2 regions of the Aquicoccus sp. SU-CL01552 genome follow, and region 2 is predicted to be linked to the other one. Evidence: riboswitches for the same ligand, from Rfam matches in the RefSeq annotation. Region 2 holds a riboswitch; the other holds the start of a gene.
What was found. A riboswitch is a leader RNA that binds a small molecule or an ion and turns the genes downstream of it on or off. The one in region 2 is predicted to bind cobalamin.
Positions count from the first base shown of each region.

Region 1: linked by a shared signal. The riboswitch ahead of ABWV23_RS04060 (TonB-dependent receptor plug domain-containing protein) and the one ahead of ABWV23_RS03355 (hypothetical protein) in region 2 are both predicted to bind cobalamin.

Region 1 is NZ_BAABWV010000002.1:269,085-274,948, forward strand. Features, by position in the region: gene ABWV23_RS04040 (adenosylcobinamide amidohydrolase) at 1-33, opposite strand, end outside; gene ABWV23_RS04045 (ABC transporter ATP-binding protein) at 30-788, opposite strand; gene ABWV23_RS04050 (FecCD family ABC transporter permease) at 785-1,765, opposite strand; gene ABWV23_RS04055 (ABC transporter substrate-binding protein) at 1,762-2,601, opposite strand; gene ABWV23_RS04060 (TonB-dependent receptor plug domain-containing protein) at 2,588-4,435, opposite strand; cobalamin riboswitch at 4,569-4,778, opposite strand; gene ABWV23_RS04065 (DUF2312 domain-containing protein) at 4,907-5,176, shown strand; gene ABWV23_RS04070 (ABC transporter permease) at 5,354-5,864, opposite strand, start outside.
Region 2 is NZ_BAABWV010000002.1:128,820-134,683, reverse strand. Features, by position in the region: gene ABWV23_RS03365 (DUF1127 domain-containing protein) at 739-954, shown strand; gene ABWV23_RS03360 (hypothetical protein) at 968-1,204, opposite strand; gene ABWV23_RS03355 (hypothetical protein) at 1,383-1,679, opposite strand; cobalamin riboswitch at 1,832-2,027, opposite strand; gene ABWV23_RS03350 (ATP-dependent helicase) at 2,100-4,469, opposite strand; gene ABWV23_RS03345 (peptidoglycan-binding domain-containing protein) at 4,654-5,864, opposite strand, start outside.

The DNA.
Region 1 (5,864 bases), 140 kb from region 2:
TTCCAGCCACGGGGATTCGAGCGTCACCCTCATCGCGTGACCTGCAATGGCTGGAACACCGGGCCCTGCGCGGTGTCCTCGTAATATGCCGAGACGCCGAACACCCGGTCGACGTTCCCGGGCGTCAGCACCGCACCGGGCGGACCATCGGCCACCAGCCGCCCGCGCTCCATCATCAGCAGTCGGGTACAATGTCGGGCCGCCGCGCCGAGGTCGTGCAGTGACACGATGACCGAGCGCCCCTCGCGCGCGAGATCCGCGAAGACCTCCATCGTGGCGATCTGATGCGCCGGGTCGAGACCGGCGATCGGCTCGTCCGCCAGCAACAGCGGCGTCTCCTGCGCCAACGCGCGGGCGATCAGCACCCGCGCCTGTTCGCCGCCCGAAAGCTGCGTCGCGGTGCGCGCGCGGTAGCTGTCCAACCCCATGCGGGCGATGGCGGCCTCGACCGCCGCGCGGTCCTGCGACCGCAGCCGGGCGCCGCGTGGCAGGTGCGGGATGCGCCCCAGCGCGATCAGCCGCTCCACCGTCACCGGCCAGGCGATCTCGCGCGCCTGCGGCATCCATGCGGCGGTGCGGGCGCGCTCCGGCGCGGGCAGGGCGGCCAGCGTGCTCTCTCCGCTGGCGGGCAACAGGCCCAGCGCAGCGCGCATCAGCGTGGTCTTGCCGGCGCCGTTGGGGCCGATCAGCCCGATGCATTCGCCCTCTGACACGCTCAGGGACACGTGATCGACCACCGGGCATTCGCCGCGCCGCACGGTCAGGTCGCGCAAGGTCATCAGGCTCATGCCATCTCCTTCCGCGTCTTGTAGATCAGGTGCAGGAACAGCGGCGCGCCGACCAGCGCCATCAGCACGCCCAGCTTGAGATCGCGGGCGGGCAACAGCTCGCGCACGGCGATATCGGCGGCCAGCACCATCGCCGCGCCCCCCAGTGCCGAGGCCCAGAGCAGGGCCGAGGGTCGCGCCCCCACCGCCGGGCGTAATAAGTGCGGCACCACCAGCCCGACGAAGCCGATCGCGCCGGCCACCGCCGTCGCCGCGCCAACACAGGCCGCCGTGCCCAGGATCAGCCGCAGCCGCAACCCGGAGAGGCCGATCCCCAGCGCCTCGGCCGCATCCTCGCCCAGGGTCAGCGCATCCAGCCCCCGCCCGAGGCTGGCCAGCAAAAGCGCGCCCACCGCCATGAAGGGGGCCGCGAGCCAGACATGGGTAAAGCTGCGGTCGGCGAGCGAGCCCATCATCCAGAATACGATATCGGCGGCGGCAAACGGGTTGGGTGACAGGTTCAGCGCCAGCGAGGTCAGCGCGCCGGCCAATGCCGAGATCGCGATGCCCGCAAGGATCAGCGTGATCGAGGCCCCGCGCGGCCCGGCCAGCGCCAGGATCAGCAGTACCGCCAGCACCGCCATCCCGAGTGCCGCCAGCGGCAGCGCCAGCGGGAACATCAGGCTCAGCCCGGTCTGGATGGCCAGCACCGCGCCCAGGGCCGAGGCGCCGGAGATACCGATCAGCCCCGGCTCGGCCAGCGGGTTGCGCAGATAGCCCTGCATCGCCGCGCCGGACTGGCCCAGTACCGCGCCGATCATCGCCGCCAGCAGCGCGCGCGGCAGCCGGATCTCGCGCATCACCACCGACAGCGGCGTGCCATCGCCGGCGATCAGCGCCTTCAGACTGTCGCCCGCGCCCACCGGCGCCTGGCCGCTGAGCAGCGACAGCACGAAAAGCACGGCCACCAGCAGGACCAGGCCCAACGCCAACCTCATTCCCCGGCCTCCAGCGACAGGCGCAGATCGCGCATCTTTTCCACCGCCGTGAGCACCAGCGGCGTGCCGCAGATCCAGTCGCGGTCGGTCAGCGTGCCGGCGACACGGGTGCCGGGCAGGGCGCGCAGGGCGGGGTGGCTCAGCACCTCTTCGGCGCGGGCCTGTCCGGGATAGTCGCGGCCGCTGACGATCACCTCGGGCGCCAGCATCACCAATTGCTCCAGCGCCAGCGTGCCGCCGCGCTCCAGCCCCGCCTCGGCGGCGATATTGTCGAACCCGGCCACGCGCAGAATGTCACCGGCCAGCGTACGGTCGCCCACGGTATAGCTGTTGACATAGTAAAGCGCCGCGCGCGGACGCCGGCCCGGCGGGGTGGTGAGCCGGGCGAGATCGGCGCGGAAAGTTGCGATCATCGCCTCTGCCTCCGCCTCGCGTCCCAGCGCCGCCCCCATCTGCGCAAGGCGCGCGGGCACGTCCTCCAACGATCGCGCCGGGGCGAACAGCTCGACCCTGATGCCAAGGTCGCGCAGCATCTGCACCGTCGTCGCCGCGGTGAAAGTGCCCGCCAGAACCAGGTCGGGTTTGAGCAGATAGACCTCCTCGGCACCCGACCCGTTGGTGGGAAAGGCGCGCGCGGCCTTAGCCATCGAGGAGCTGTCGGGATCGTGGGACAGGCGCGACAGCGATACGATCTGTCCCGGCGCCGCCAGCATCAAGGCGAGTTGATCCGTACAAAGATTGACCGAAACCACCCGTTTCGGGGCGGCTTCGGCCACGGCCGCCGCGCCGGTCAGCACCAGCGCGGCGAGCAGGGTTATGATCCTAGAAGGACGCACGCAGCCCCACATAGAGCGCGCGCCCCGACGCCTGGTAGCTGGCTGCCGTCTCATAGGTTTCATCCAACAGGTTCTCGATGCGCAGGTATCCCTCCGCGTTGTCGGTAAAGGCATAGGTTACACCGGCGTTGACCACGGTGTAATCATCCATCACGACACCGTATTCCGCCGGGCGGTCGGCCACGTGACGCAGGCTCAGGTCGCCGCTCCAGCCAGCGGCGAAATCCGCCCCCAACCCGATGGTCACGTCATGGGTCGGCACCCGCAGCAACCGCGCGCCGGCGGCATCCTCGGCATCGGTATAGGTATAGTTGCCATAGAGGCCGAGCCAGTCGTTCACCGCCCATTCACCCGAAAGCTCCACGCCCTGCGACGTGGATTCGCCCGCGACCTGCTGGTACTGGCCGCCGATCCATGTGCCTGCCGCATCATAGAGCGAGACGAACTGGATCAGGTTGTCGATCCGGGTATGAAAGGCGGTGGCCTTGACGCTGCGGCCCGCGCCGAACTCATGCTCCACGCCCAGTTCGAAGCTGGTGCTCTCCTCGGGGTTCAGGGCGGCGTTGCCGTAGAAAGTGCTGTTCAGCTCATAAAGTGACGGCGCGCGGAACCCGGTTGCGGCGACCGCGCGCAGGGTAGTGGCATCGCTCACGCGGTAAGCGGCGGCCAACCGCCCGGTCACGTAATCGCCGAAGGTGGAATGATCGTCCAGCCGGACCGAGGCCGAGAGGTCCAGATCGGCGGTGGGGGCATAGAGGATCTCGCCGAAAATGCCGGTGGTCTCGACGCTGCCGGTATCGGTGCCGGTGTTGAAACTCTCTTCCTCCCAATCGGCGCCGAAGGTGAAGGTCAGCACATCCGAGACCGTGTATTTGCCGGTATAGTCGATCCGCTTGCGGTCGCCGTCAAACGTGGTGTCAAAGCCGTTGGAACTGCTCAGCCGGTCGGTGGTGAAATAGGTGAACGACAGGGTGTGATCCACCGCGCCGGTCATCAACTCGGCATAGGCGCGGACCCCGCGCGACTCGGTGGTGTTGCGCTCGTCATAGGGGGCGGCGCCGTCGCCGGCGAACTCGTCGTAATCCCCCTCGGAATCGAGCGCATAGACCGACAGCCCCAGTTTGAGGGTATCGGTCGCCATCACATCGGCGGACAGGGTGATCTGGGTGGCCTGGTAGCCGTCCGCCTCGGTGTTTCCGGCGCCGCTCTTGGCCGAGAATCCGTTGGTGGTGATCCGGTCGATGCCGAAGGTCATGCCGCCGCGCTCACCGCTGTAGGCGTAGCTCGCCGCCGCGCGGTAGGTCTCGTAACTGCCGCCCTCCAGCGCGAAGGTGGTTTCACTGCCGGGTTCCTCCGGGCGCTGGATGGTCGAGATGTTGACCACGCCGCCCACCGCGCGCGAGCCGTAGAGAGACGAGCTGGACCCCTTGAGGATCTCCACCCGCCCGAGGTTGGCGGTGGTCATTCCGCCCCAGTCGAATTGCGTCTGGGGCGAACTGGGGTCGGTCACGTCGATGCCGTTGACCAAGACCTTGATATATGCGCCGCCCAGCCCGCGGATGCGCAGGTTGGTGCTGGCGCCGACGCCGCCATTGGCACTGACCGAGATGCCGGGCTGGCGGGCGAGAAACTCGGCCAGCGTGGTTTCGTCGGCCTGTTCCAGCTCGTCCTGCGTGATCACCTGCACCGTCGCCCCGGTGCGGTCGAGCGGGGTTTGCGTGCCCGCCTTGGTCGAGGAGACGGTGATCTCGTCCAGGTCGAAGACCTCTTGCGCGCGGGCGGCGCCGGCGGCGCAGAGCGACAGCGTGGAGGCCGTCAGAAGCAGTTTTTTCATCGTCGTTGTCCTTTCCGGGACAGGTATCGGCAATGTCTGGAAAGGCACGGGCGGGCCGCGCTCTTCCGCAAACGGTGAGTTGGTCATCACCCCTACGGTTCGAACGCCGCCCATCTGACGCACCCCGCGCCAAATGAAGGTGATCGCCCTGGCAGGTCTCCTGACTTGCGGGTCAACGCTGGGCCGGACCTTCCCGAACCCCGATCGGGTTCAGTGGTATCTGCCGGCCCCGCTCTCCGCCTACAGTTGCGGGGGCAGTCGCGGATTTGGCCCGTTTCCGGACCGAACCGCGTTCCCTTTTCACGACGGCCGAAGCCGCCGAACCAAAGCAGCCCCGTGGATAGGGGCTGCGGCCACGCAACGCAAGAACGATTGCGGCAGGATGCGCGTCATTCCCGTCTTGCGGCAGCCGGGCGGGGGGGGTATCCCGGCGGGTACTTTCACATCCCGACCATCGAGCGGAGCAGGATCATGGACCCAGTGGACGACAACACGGCCGAGGCCAACTACCGCGTGACCGCGGGCGAATTGCGCCAGTTCATCGAGCGGTTCGAGCGGCTGGAAGCCGAGAAGAAGGACATCGCCGACCAGCAGAAAGAGGTGATGTCCGAGGCCAAGGCACGCGGCTACGACACCAAGGTGATGCGCAAGGTGATTGCCCTGCGCAAGCGCGACAAGGACGACATCGCCGAGGAAGAGGCGGTGCTGGAAATGTACAAGGAAGCGCTGGGGATGGCGTAAGCGCCGCCCGATCTGCAAAAAACGGATGATCTCTCGGCCCGCGGTTCACCGGTGTGATGCGCGGGCCGAGGCGTTTCGCGCAGCAACGGCGTGGCGATGCCCGCGCCGACCATCGCCCGGGACCCGCACGCCATCGCCGCCCCGGGCGGAATGACGCGGGGGTGTCCCGGCGCGACGTCAGCCGCGCTTTTGCGCGAAGATCATGATCAGTGCCAGCCCACTGGAGACCAGCATCAGCAGTAGAGAGACCGCGTTGAGCAGGGGGGTGGACCCCTCTTTCAGCCGGTCGAACATGGCGATGGTCAGCGGTGCGTCCGAGCCCACCAGCATCAGCGTGGTGTTGAAGTTCTCGAAACTCATCAGGAAGGCCACCACAAAGGCGCCGATCATCGCCGGTGCCAGGTAGGGCAGGGTGACGGTGCGCACCGCCGTCAACCGGCTGGCGCCCAGGTTCAGCGCCGCCTCTTCCAGCGTCTTGTCGAATTTCTGCAATCGCGCCGCGATCACCAGGGTGGCGATGGTGGCGATGAACGAGAACTGTCCGAGGATCACCAGCGTCAGCCCGGGCCGCAGCGCCGTGACATCCCATTGTGCCAGGTCCCACAACCCTTCGGCCGCGCGGCTGGAAAACACCAGGATCGAGATGCCCAGCACGATCCCCGGGATCACCAGCGGCAGCAGCATGAAG
Region 2 (5,864 bases):
GCTCAACCCCGTTTTGAACACCATTCCCCCTCCAGTCCCGCAATTTCCCGTAACGCCGACATCACCTCGGCGCCAGGAGCGGCCGGCATCGTTGCCGGGATCCGGACCCAAATCGTTGTGCCGGAGATTGACTACTATAAGTGGGCCCTGCAGGACGTCGCCGCACACCGGGCCAGCAGCCTCCTCTATAAGGAGTCACCCCACCTGCAACCGGGCAGGCACGACACGCCGATTCCGACCGAATTGACGAAAGATGCCCCGACCGGGGCGCACGCCCCCATTGAAAAGGCCCGAGTCGCCGGCCGCACGGCGGCGAGTCGGCACGCGATCAGCGAAAGAGAACACATCGACACCCACCCTGGGTGCACAACAAGGATCGGGGTCAGCGCCACACGAAACCGTGATCATCCGACCTGGGCAGGACGGCGCCCCGATTCCCTCGGGGTCGCAACCCCCGCCCTGCGTCAAGCGCATGACACGAAGCGCGAAACGCATGGCAGATGGCCATTATTATACCGCCGCCGCTCAATATCCACGCGCCGCGCCCAAAGCCTCGGCAATTTGTTGAAATGACCTTACGTCAGCAATACTGCCAGATTTTTTCACAATCAATCTATGCACTTGCTGCATAGCGGCATTGATTTCGAAAACTATTGTGCATCTGCAGCATTTGATTAATTTCAGTCTCAAGCAACGCCACGACGACGACGGCGACACGATGATCGAAGGTAACGAGCAATGACTGCACTGACCCATACCCACGCAAACGGCGCCTCTCTCATGAGCCGCGTGCACGGTGCCACAGAGGCCCTCAAGGGCCGCTTTGCCAAGTACCGCGTGTACCGTCGTACCTACGCCGAGCTGAGCGCTCTGACCAACCGTGAGCTGGCCGACCTTGGCCTGCACCGGTCCGAAGTGCGCCGCGTGGCACTCGAAGCAGCTGGAGAACTCTGAGCCCAGCACCAGTTTACCAGTTCAGGTTCCTTCTCCTCCTCCCTAGGAACCTGTTCTCCGCGGCGGCATCGTCCTCCTCCCTGATGCCGCCGCACCTTATACCGGCCCCAATCATGCCGGACCTCATACACCGGGCGCTCTCCTCCTCCCTGCGCTTGGTGTTGTGACACACCGGGCGCTCTCCTCCTCCCTGCGCTTGGTGTTCAATGAGCCGGCGGCACCTCTCCTCCTCCCTGGTGCCGCCGGTCATTTCCCGCCCCGGCGGGAAGACGATGAAATTCGGGATACATCCCGGCGCTCTCCTCCTCCCTGCGCCGTGATGTTGCACCAAGGCGCTCTCCTCCTCCCTGCGCCGCGGTGTTGAAAGAGAACGGCGGCACCTCTCCTCCTCCCTGGTGTCGCCGTTTTCACGTTTTCGGGGGGGTCCCTCAGGCCTGTCTTTCACGTTCCGCCCGGCGCGCCCGCGAGCCGCCCCGGCGCAGGGGCCTTGTCGCGTCGCGGTCGGCGCGCCGCGCCGCACGCAAGTAATCGCAGAACCGCGCCACCGCCGGGTAACTGCGCGACATCGGTGCCGCGCGCCGTTCCGCCGCCCGGGCCGCCGCGCCCGCACCGCAGTCCGCTGGCAAACTCATCAACCACTCCAGGAATCCGATCCGCGCCGCCGCCTCGGCACAGCGCCCCTCGGGCAAATCGCGCAAATTCCGCAGTATTCCGGCCAGAATCATGACCGGTCCGCCTGTATTGAATTGAAGTTCATCCGCATCCTTTCCTGCCACGCCCCGTGGCGATCATCCTGTTCATGCGGACAGGGACAGGAAACGGGGGGCAAAATGACCGGTCGCGGCCCAGCCCCCACGCCCCGACCGCCGCCCGCGATCCGACTCGTTGCTGCAAGGCTGGTTTCCGGGCTTGGACAGTGGGGGGATCTCTCCCTGATCCGGCCCTTCCCGAGGCCTGCGCCTCAGTGGTTTTGCCGGACTTACCCAATCCTTACCGTTGCGGGGGCAGCGCCGGCCTCTCACCGGCTTCCCAATTCTCCCCCTCGCGGGGGCACCCTACGCGGTCAGATTACAGGATTCGCATGGCGCTGCATCGGGAATCCGCCCCGTCGCGAAAAAAATCCACCCGCCCGCCGGCAGATGGCATCAGAACGGGATGTCGTCGCTGGCCGTGACGTAATGGGCCACCACCTTTTTCGGCCCGGCCTTCTCGAAATCGACCTCGAGCTTGTCGCCCTCGATGCCGATGATGGCGCCATAGCCGAATTTCTGGTGGAACACCCGCTCGCCCATGGTGAAGCTGGACACCGCATCGAGGTCGATCACGGTGTTGCGGCTCTCTTTCGGCTGGGTGGTGCCACGCTGACCGGCGCGCGCCTGCATCCGTTTCCAGCCCGGCGAGTTGTAGACATTCGCATCGGCCACCCGCGATTCGATATTGCTGCGCACCGCGCCGCCCTGTGTTGCCGCCGCGCCATAGCCGCCCCCGTAGAGCCCCGGCGGCGTCAGCACCTCCACATGCTCCTCGGGCAGTTCATCGACGAAGCGCGACGGCAATGCCGATTGCCATTGCCCGAACACCCGGCGGTTGCCGGCAAAGGAAATCGTGCACAACTCCTCGGCGCGGGTGATGCCCACATAGGCCAGCCGCCGCTCTTCCTCGAGGCCCTTGAGGCCGCTCTCGTCCATGCTGCGTTGCGACGGGAACAACCCGTCCTCCCAGCCCGGGAGGAACACGGCGGGAAACTCCAGCCCCTTGGCCGCGTGCAGGGTCATGATGCTGACCTTCTGCTCGGCGTCCTGCTTGTCGTTGTCCATCACCAGGCTGACGTGTTCCAGGAACCCTTGCAGGTTCTCGAAGTTTTCCAGCGCCTTGACCAGTTCCTTGAGGTTTTCCAGCCGCCCCGGCGCCTCGGGAGTCTTGTCGTTCTGCCAATGGCCGGTATAGCCGCTTTCATCCAGCACGATCTCGGCCAGTTCCATGTGGGTCATGTCCGCGTCACCGGTCATCCGGCCCCAACGGCGCAGATCCTCGACCAGGGAACGCAGCGCGGCGCCGCCCTTGCCCTTGATCAGCCCGTCCTCGACCGCGATCCGCGCGCCCTCCAGCAGGCTCACGCCATTGGCGCGCGCTGCGGTCTGGATGGTCTGCTGTGCCTTGTCGCCAAGGCCACGCTTGGGCGTGTTGACGATGCGCTCAAAGGCCAGGTCGTCATCCGGGCTGACCACCAGCCGGAAATAGGCCATGGCATCGCGAATCTCCATCCGCTCATAGAACCGTGGCCCGCCGATCACCCGGTAGGGCAGCCCGATGGTCAGGAACCGGTCCTCGAAAGCGCGCATCTGGTGGCTGGCGCGCACCAGGATCGCCACCTCGTTCAAGCCAAAGGCGCGCATCCCCCGCGTGCCGCGCTGCATCGCCTCGATCTCTTCGCCGATCCAGCGTGCCTCTTCCTCGCCGTCCCAATGGCCGATCAGGCGGACCTTCTCGCCCTCTTCCGCCTCGGTCCAGAGTTCCTTGCCCAGCCGCCCGGCGTTGCCCCGGATCACGTTCGAGGCAGCCGCCAGGATATGCGGGGTCGAGCGATAGTTCTGCTCCAGCCGCACCACATGGGCGCCCTCAAAATCCTTTTCGAACCGCAGGATGTTACCCACCTCGGCGCCGCGCCAGCCATAGATCGACTGGTCGTCATCACCGACGCAGCAGATGTTGCGATGCCCTCCCGCCAAGAGCCGCAGCCAGAGGTACTGCGCCACGTTGGTATCCTGGTATTCGTCCACCAGGATATAGCGGAACCAGCGTTGATACTGCTCCAGCACGTCAGGGTGTTTCTGAAAGATCATCACCACGTGCAGCAGCAGGTCGCCGAAATCGACCGCGTTCAGCTCGCGCAGGCGGGTCTGGTATTGCGCGTAAAGCGCGACGCCGCGCCGGTTGTAGGCGCCGGCATCGGCGCTCGGTACCTTGTCCGGGGTCAGCGCCCGGTTCTTCCAGCTGTCGATCACCCCGGCCAGTTGCCGCGCCGGCCAACGCTTGTCGTCGATGCCGGCAGCCTGCACCAGCTGTTTCAGCAGCCGCAGCTGGTCGTCGGTGTCGAGAATGGTGAAGTTGGATTTCAGCCCGACCAGTTCCGCGTGCCGCCGCAACAGCTTGACGCAGATCGAGTGGAAGGTGCCCAGCCAGGGCATGCCCTCGATGCTCGCCCCCAGCAGGCGGCCGACCCGCTCTTTCATCTCGCGCGCGGCCTTGTTGGTAAAGGTCACCGCGAGGATCTCGTTCGGTCGGGCGCGGCCGGTGTTCAACAGGTGCACGATTCGCGCCGTCAGCGCCTTGGTTTTGCCCGTGCCTGCCCCGGCCAGCATCAGGACCGGCCCGTCCAGCCGCTCCACCGCCTCGCGCTGTGCCGGGTTCAGGTCGTCCAGATAGGGTGCCCCCATGGCCTGACCACGGGCTGCCACCGCGCGCGCCGACAGCGCCGCGCCCTCGAATGCGTCGATTTCGTCGAAACTGCTCATGGCGGGATGTTAACCCGGATCGCATCGCAGTTAAAGGTTCGTTCGCATTCTGTTCTTCACGTTTGAAAGGGCGAACCACGGGGACATCCCCTGCGGCACCGAGGCACAAAACGACCGGGACATCAGACAGAAAAGGGCCCGCCTCCTTCCCGGGGCGGGCCCTCTTGTCAGACAGTCACGTCCGTCACTCGCTGGCGGCACCGAAGACCGGAATCGCACCGCCCGAGGCAGCCTTCAGCACGGCGGCGCGACCCTGGCCCTGGCCAAGAACCGGCAGGCCGTTGGCCACAGCGGTCATTGCCACCTGCATCCAGGAGGCCGCCTGTTGCGGTGCAGCCTGCAGCGTGCCGAACCCCTCGCGCAGATGATGGCTGACCAGTTCGCCATAACCACCCTGCCCCGCCGAGGTCAGCAGCACCGCGCTGGCCAGTGCGACGCGCGCATTGTCGGCGCGGTAACCGGCGCCGAGGCAGACCTTGCCGCCGGAAACCAGTTGCGCCATCGGTTGCCCCGAGCTTTCGAGGAAGGCCTTGGTCTTGGCCATGATCTGGCCCGACTGCAGGCTCTCGATGCCCTGAAGCTGCGGCTCGATGGCCTGGGCCAGGCCGTCACACTGCGCCTCGACCTGTTCGCGCGTCATGTTGGGGATCGAGGCCTCGATCCGGGCGCTGTCCGACATTGCCTGAGTCCGGGCGAGGCAGAATTGCTCGCTCAGTGCGAAACCTGCATCGGTGATGGTGGCCGCGGTGCGCAGCCCACCGTTGGCCGCCGTGCGCACGTTGATCTGGTCGCAGTGGTCGCGGATCGAGCGTGCCTCGGGGGTGAAATTGAACTGCGGCATGTTACCGCCGCTGGTGTCGGCGCGCGCGGTGACCGGTTCCGGCTGGGTCGGCACCGGCGCCGGAGCGGGAACCGGCATCGGCGTCGGCGCAGCGGCCATCTGGGTCTGCGGCTGCATCTGGGTGCCCGGCGTGGCAATGCCCAACTGTTCGTTGCGATAGGTGCGCAGCAACCCGGCCTGACCCGAGGTCGCGACGATCTGGGCATAGGGCGGCACATGCGCGCTGGCCAGTGCCCGCTGATGGCTGCCCAGCAGGAAACTGGTTTCATGCGGGTCGAGATAGCCGTCGACGGTATAACCCATGTCGGCCTGGTAACGACGGATGCCGCTGCGGCTGTTGCGGCCCAGAACGCCATCGGCATAGCCGACGTTGTAACCGAAGTAGTTCAGCGCCACCTGCACCTGGCGGTTCTGTTCGCGCTGCGACGAGGAAACGCCGCTGCGCCGCACGGTGGTGGTGGTGGTGCGACGCGCCTTGTTCTTGTTCACTTCGTTGACGATGATCCCGCCCAGCAGGGCACCGCCCAGAAACGAGGCGGCATCATCCGCCTTGG